Regions from separate parts of the Laedolimicola ammoniilytica genome, predicted to be linked through region 1. Evidence: riboswitches for the same ligand, from Rfam matches in the RefSeq annotation. Region 1 holds a riboswitch; the other holds the start of a gene.

Region 1 (3,554 bases):
AGCGAAAGAAAACAAAAGAAATGGATATGCTGAACGGCGGTCTGGCGGGGAAGCTGATTCTGTTTGCGGTTCCGTTGGCTTTCAGCAGTATTCTGCAACAGCTGTTTAACTCAGCGGATGTGGCAGTGGTAGGCCGGTTTGCGGGCTCCCAGGCTCTGGCGGCAGTGGGAAGCTGTGTGGCACTGGTGGGAATTTTTGTCAATCTGATTGTGGGATTGGCGGTGGGCCCCAATGCGGCCCTGGCCAATCTGATCGGCCAGGGAAGGCGGGACAGCATAAGCCGGATGGTGCATACGATTATGACCTTCGGGGCAATGCTGGGAATAATTTTGCTGGCTGTCGGTATGCTGACGGCACGGCTGGTGCTGGAGGCTTCCGGAACTCCGGAAACAGTCATCAATGAGGCGTTATTATATATCCGCATTTATTTTATCGGACTGCCCTTCATGGTGCTTTATAATTTTGGCTCTGCCATTCTTCGAAGCTATGGCGACACGAGACGGCCCATGTATTATCTGATTCTGTCCGGCATTTTAAATGTGGTTCTGAACCTTCTGCTGGTCATCGTATTTGGTCTCGGCGTGGCAGGCGTGGCGATTGCAACGGTGATTTCCAATGTGCTGAGTACGGTGCTGGTAATGGTTTATCTCCATGCAAGAACAGATGAATTTCAATTCTACTTCCACAGACTGTGTATCGACGGCACGGATTTAAAAAAGGTACTGCTGATTGGAATTCCGGCGGGCATTCAGGGCGCGATTTTTTCCGTGTCCAATGTATTTATCCAGAGCGGGATCAATTCCTTTGGAGAGGACGCCATTGCGGGATCCTCCCTGGCGCTGAATTTTGAATATTTTACATATGATATTGCCAACGCCTTTGCCCAGGCGGCAGTAACCTTTACCAGCCAGAATTTTGGCGCGGGGAATCTGAAGCGCTGTAAGCGGATCTTCTGGCTTTGTATGCTGTTTGGAATGGGCTTTACCGAGATTTTGAGCATTATTTTTATGATCTGGGACGAATTTTTCGTAGGAATCTATACTATCAGCAGCAGTGTGGCGGTCTATGGCCTGGTGCGGATGCATCATGTCTGCTCGCTGGAGGGGCTGACAGCCACTTATGAGGTGGAGAGCGCGGCGCTCCGGGGTATGGGAAAATCCCTGGAACCCTCTATTATCACAATTCTGGGAACGGTTGTATTCCGTATGATCTGGCTTCTGACGGTATTTAAATGGTTCCCCACCTATGATATGCTGATGAATGTCTATGTAGCCTCCTGGGTATGTACGGGCGGCGCGATCTTTGTGGTCTGGTTTCTCTATATGCGAAAAATGGAAAAGCGCCAGACTGAACTTGTATAGGTGATATGTAGTAGAAATTGTACAGGAAAATTTTGAAAAGACCTTGTTCTTTTATGAAAATCGATCTATAATGCAAAAAGACAATAAAACAGACGGGAGCTTGTATACAGGCTGAGAGGAAGGTGTGACCTTCGACCGGGAACCTGATTTGGATAATGCCAACGTAGGGATACCTGAGCAAAAAGGAAAAACGGAAAGCTACCAAATCGGTGGCTTTCTTTTTTATTGCGTTTATTGCGAAAAATTATGGGACAGGAGAAGAAAGCATGGTAAAAGTAAACGGAACAGAACTTAATATCGCCGGAAAAACCGTGGCGGAATATCTGGCCGGAACCAATTACGATCTGAAGCGGATCGCGGTGGAGCGAAACGGCGATATTGTGCCAAAGGCACAGTACGAGACAGCGGTGCTGGCGGACGGCGACAGCGTGGAAGTAGTCAGCTTTGTGGGAGGCGGCTGAGATGATACCGACAAAGGAAGAATGGCACCGGGCTCTGGCAGCCCGGCATGGGGAAGCCTTCCAGAAAAGGGCCGAGCATACGACCGTGGCCATCTGTGGCCTGGGAGGCTTAGGCTCCAATATCAGTATCTGCCTGGCAAGAGTCGGCGTGGGAAAGCTGATACTGATTGATTTTGACCGGGTGGATATCTCGAATCTTCACCGGCAGCAGTACAAGGCAAGCCAGCTGGGGCTTCCGAAGACGGAGGCGCTGGCGGCAAATCTGAAAGAAATCGCGCCCTATATCGAGCTGGAGACCCATACGCTCCGTATTACGGAGGACAATATAGGAGAGCTTCTTACGGATGCGGACATCATCTGCGAGGCCTTTGACAATCCGGAGTGCAAAGCAATGCTGGTCAATGCAGTGCTGGAGAAATTTCCGGAGAAATATCTGTTGTCCGGCTCCGGTATGGCCGGTATGGACAGTGTGAACCGGATACAGACCCGGCGGGTTACGAAGCGGTTTTATCTCTGTGGGGACGGCGTCAGCGATGTGAAGGAGTGTGGTACGCTGGTTTCCAGTCGGGTCATGACCTGCGCAGCCCACGAGGCCCATATGGTGATACGGATTCTGGCGGGAGAGCCGGAGCCGTAGAAGAGTATAAAAAGCGAAATTTAAGAGAAAGAAGGTATACATATGAACAACGATACATGGACACTGGGGGGACATGAATTCCATTCCCGTTTTATTCTTGGATCCGGAAAATATTCCCTGAACTTAATCGAGGCTGCGGTAAAGGATGCGGGAGCGGAGATCATCACACTGGCGGTACGCAGGGCGAACACCAGAGAGCATGAGAATATCCTGGATTATATTCCGGATCATGTGACACTGCTTCCCAATACCAGCGGCGCGAGAACTGCGGAAGAAGCAGTCCGTATCGCGCGGCTGGCCAGAGAGCTTGGCTGCGGCGATTTCGTAAAGGTGGAGATTATGCGGGATTCCAAGTATCTTCTGCCGGACAATCAGGAGACCATTAAAGCCACCGAGATTCTGGCGAAGGAGGGCTTTGTGGTCATGCCCTATATGTATCCGGACCTGAATGTGGCAAGAGATCTGGTGAACGCAGGAGCAGCTTCCGTTATGCCGTTGGCGTCTCCCATTGGCTCCAATAAGGGCCTGGCTACAAAAGAATTTATCCAGATCCTGATTGATGAAATCGATTTGCCGATTATCGTGGACGCCGGTATCGGAAAGCCCTCTCAGGCCTGCGAGGCCATGGAGATGGGAGCTGCGGCGATTATGGCCAATACGGCGCTGGCCACAGCAGGCAATCTGCCGCTTATGGCTTCCGCTTTCAAGGACGCCATAGAGGCCGGACGAAACGCGTATCTGGCAGGGCTTGGAAGAGTGCTGACCAGGGGTGCGGCAGCCTCCGATCCGCTGACCGGATTTCTGCGGGATTGAGAGGTGTGAGCATATGGAAAATCAGTTCTTTGTAGACTCGGAATACCTTTCCGAAAAAGCGCTGGCGAAGAAGCATAAGCTGGAGACGGATCCCTCCTCCAGAACCAACCATATGGAATATATGCCGGGCATGGAGCAGATCGACTCGGACATCTGTGAGAAGGTCATGTCCCAGGTGGCGTCCTATGATTATCAAACGTATACAGAGAAGGATGTAAAGGCAGCCCTGGAGCACCGTACCTGCTCCGTGGAGGATTTTAAGGCTTTGTTATCTCCGGCGGC
Region 2 (3,554 bases), on a different contig from region 1:
CCTTTGCAAGCTGGGAAGCGATTGCAGAAGAAAAGGTACAGCCTGTCCCATGAGTATTTTTCGTATCAATGCGGGCTGTTTCAAAGTGGTGGAAATTTTCTCCATCAAATAGGACATCAACGGCATTTCCTATATGATGTCCGCCCTTGACAACAATCGCCTTACAACCCATGGCATATATTTTTCTTGCGGCAGCCTCCATATCTGAAACTGTGGAAATCTGCATATCCGCTATTTTCTCTGCCTCTGGAATATTTGGAGTAAGCACATCGGCCAGTGGAATTACAGTGTCTATCAAGGTGGAAACCGCCGCAGGATTCATCAATGGGCAGCCATTTTTGGCATACATAACCGGGTCGATTACAATATTTTGTGGCTTATATTGTAATAGTTTCATTGCCACTGCTTTCATACATTCTGGCGTAGAAAGCATACCAATCTTTACTGCGTTCACTTCAATATCTTCAAACACGGCATCAATCTGTTTTGCAATCATATCCGGGGTAATATCTTGGATGTCGATAACGCGGCTGGTGTTCTCTGCAACAACAGAAACAATAACACTCATTCCAAATACGCCGTGAGCAGAAAAAGTTTTCAAATCAGCCTGAATACCTGCACCTCCGCTGCAATCTGATCCGGCAATGGACAATACTTTTTTCATTTTGCATTTTCCTCCATTCTCTCGTTCCGATAGGCCATCTTCCAAAAAGCAAGCTCTAACAAACTTGCTTTTTCAAAAATATCAGCCAGATACTTTTTATTTGCTACTGATAACCCGGCACATTTATGCTCTGCAAAAGCAGACCATTCTTTGCAGCTTTCTGCATATTGTTCATCCGCATAATCTTTGATAAAGTCCCAATATCTTGACTGTCTGCTTGTAGGAACAGCCGCCAATTTTCGGAATATATAGCTGTAACTTAGCATACAGGGAAGAACCGCCATTAAAATTTCTTCATTCTTTCCATGTGACGCAATCTCAAACATGAAATCAATGTAATTTTGATTTTCAGGCAGAGGAGCGATCAGTTCAATATCATTATCCGTCATGCAAAATTGCTTTAGATAATCCAGGCGCACTTCTGATTCCGTATCATTTACAAAATTCAGCATGGAATAGTAAAGCTGAATTTCTCTTAATGTATCAGCATGAAAAATTGCCTTGCCGTATATACGGGCATAGTTTTTCAGATAGATACTATCCTGAATCATATATCTTTTGAATTTTTCAAGAGGTAGCTTTCCAGTTTGCACTTCCTGCACAAATGGGGTAGCTGCACATTCTTCCCAAATGGGAATGTTGTGGGTTAAGATGTCTTTCATAAATGCCATGTTTGATCCTCCTAAGATAAAAAAATAGAGCCTCTAAAACAATTAGAAGCTCTTTCAGACGCAATACGAGCGTAAGAAATTGCTTCCCTACGCCGGTATTAGCCGACAGGTCCAGAGGTCAGGTCTTACCTTTTTCAACTTGTTCAGTTCCCTCGCAAACACATATCATATCTTATTCAATTAAAAAAGGACATTCCCAAAACAGAGAATGTCCAAAAAATACGAATCTGTATTCTTTAGCTCCCTGCGTTGGTATTAGCCAACAGGTTCAAAGGGTCAGGTTTTAACCTTCTCAACTACAAGGTAGTCCCCCTGCTTGAATATCATTATAGTTAGAAAGTCCCCAAAAGTCAAGTCTACGCATTTAGGACGGTAAAAGTCCACGGAAATCAAAGGTTTTTCCGCATGGTCGGCTAGATAAAGTTATCCTGTTCCCCTCAAAACGAGGTTCTAAATGCGGGAAAACGGACAAAAAAGGAGAGACAGATGTGGAGGATTTGACACCTTTTCGCCGACGTTTTTTATCACTGGGTTACAGTAAGGGGCTAATGTATCCTAAAATAATAGCTTTGTTTTATCCCTCAATAGAATTTGTGGCATCTAATTTTTCATAAATATTTTGGATATGATTATGGTGCGGTATATAAAGAGAGAAAAACGCACCGAATACAGAGCCGATAGGCATACTGTATCCGGTGCGTTGTAAATTTTTAACCTTTCAGATAGTAATGCACATAGGCATTATAATCTCGATGCCGGGTGACTAACCGCAGCCAGATATAAAAGTGGGCAGTTTCCGAATACAAATTGAATTCGGTGGGCTCGCTGGTGGGCTGGGCGTACCCTCGGCAGAACCGTGTCAGGGTATCCAAATTCAGAAACTCCGGCAGTTGGAACAGCGCATTCTGGAAAGCATCAATTTCACGGGCAACTTCCAGAACAGGCGTATCCTTTTGGCACTGATGCCAGGTGGTCCACCATTTCCATCCGTCATAATCAGAACGGGAATAGGCTATCTCGCTGGCAGGACGGGAGCCCTGCTGAAACAGATCTTCAAAGGTGCAGGAAGTAGTCAGCAACGGATTTTCAAAGTCGGTCTACTGCTGGCTCAAACCGTTTTTGACAGCTGCCCATTCTGTTAGAGGGAGTGGGCAACGGTTGGCATCACGCAGGGCTTCATCCATACCGCACGCCTCGCAGATATGGACATCTGCATAGCGGCTCAGGGCGTTGATGACCAGCCTGCAATCCAGCGGCTGACCACACCGAAGACACAGGGGTGGTTGCTCCGCCTCTGGGGTAAACAGCAGTTTGTCCTGCTGCCACATGGTTTCCAACAGGGATTTGGGATAGATACGGATCTTCATGATGATGTCCTCCTATTTTATCGTGTTTAATATTCGTACCGTTTCCTTCGGTCTTCAGACCAGGGAGGGTAAACACGCAGCTCATCCTGGAACATGGTCATCAGATCGCCTGCCATGTCCTCTTTGCGCCGATAGATGCACTGCTTCTCCGTACCATCGGCATAGCGGATGATAGTCTGGAGTGCGGGACCTTTCTGTGTGAAGATGAATTTGCGGCCATGAGAAGGATCAGATGCCTCAATCCAGAGGGGCAGGGTGGAGGAACTCCCATCCAGACACCGCCAGCCGCTGTAATCGGTGTAGCTGAACCCGTTGATTTCCCGCGCCAGTCTGCGCAGGGCAATATACAGCCGCTCAAAGTGGCACCCCAGTTCGCCTTTCTGATGCCGGATGTAGAGGGTGTGCCCCTCATGATCCAGGGCATCCAGTTCTTTGCCATAAAACAGGTATTCAGGGTAAAGACAGCCATCCGATTCAAGAATTTGTCCAGTGGGTTCCGCAAGGTGATTGTCTGACAGCCAGGCCGGAAAAAGTTCGTCTGCGGCTTTTATATTGATGAAAGCGCAGTGGTCGGGCCGGATTCCGGTTAAGTTGGTGGTAAGGGTTTCCCACAAAATCAGGATGCCATGATCCTTTTCATAAAGCTTGATGGCGAGATTGCCGTTGGGATATGTACTGATTTTCAAAGTAAGCTGGGCTCGGTGTTCGCCCAGCGTAAATGCGAGAGTATTCATAAGCGTTTTCCTCCAAAGAAGTACCGGCCGCCTGCAAAAATGCAGATTGCCGGTGCTTGTTGGTGTGTGTTCCGGACAAGGAAACCGGAGCAGGGAGAGGAATGCAGTTCCTCTCTGG

Evidence for each region. A riboswitch is a leader RNA that binds a small molecule or an ion and turns the genes downstream of it on or off. The one in region 1 is predicted to bind thiamine pyrophosphate.
Region 2: linked by a shared signal. The riboswitch ahead of OCV63_RS05070 (TenA family protein) and the one ahead of thiS (sulfur carrier protein ThiS) in region 1 are both predicted to bind thiamine pyrophosphate.

What each region holds. Positions count from the first base shown of each region.
Region 1 is NZ_JAOQKC010000007.1:16,541-20,094, reverse strand. Features, by position in the region: gene OCV63_RS06635 (MATE family efflux transporter) at 1-1,361, shown strand, start outside; TPP riboswitch at 1,446-1,549, shown strand; gene thiS (sulfur carrier protein ThiS) at 1,628-1,822, shown strand; gene thiF (thiamine biosynthesis protein ThiF) at 1,824-2,459, shown strand; gene OCV63_RS06620 (thiazole synthase) at 2,502-3,272, shown strand; gene thiH (2-iminoacetate synthase ThiH) at 3,286-3,554, shown strand, end outside.
Region 2 is NZ_JAOQKC010000005.1:53,315-56,868, reverse strand. Features, by position in the region: gene thiD (bifunctional hydroxymethylpyrimidine kinase/phosphomethylpyrimidine kinase) at 1-664, opposite strand, end outside; gene OCV63_RS05070 (TenA family protein) at 661-1,335, opposite strand; TPP riboswitch at 1,560-1,659, opposite strand; gene OCV63_RS05065 (hypothetical protein) at 2,046-2,414, opposite strand; gene OCV63_RS05060 (hypothetical protein) at 2,433-2,702, opposite strand; gene OCV63_RS05055 (DUF4313 domain-containing protein) at 2,729-3,436, opposite strand.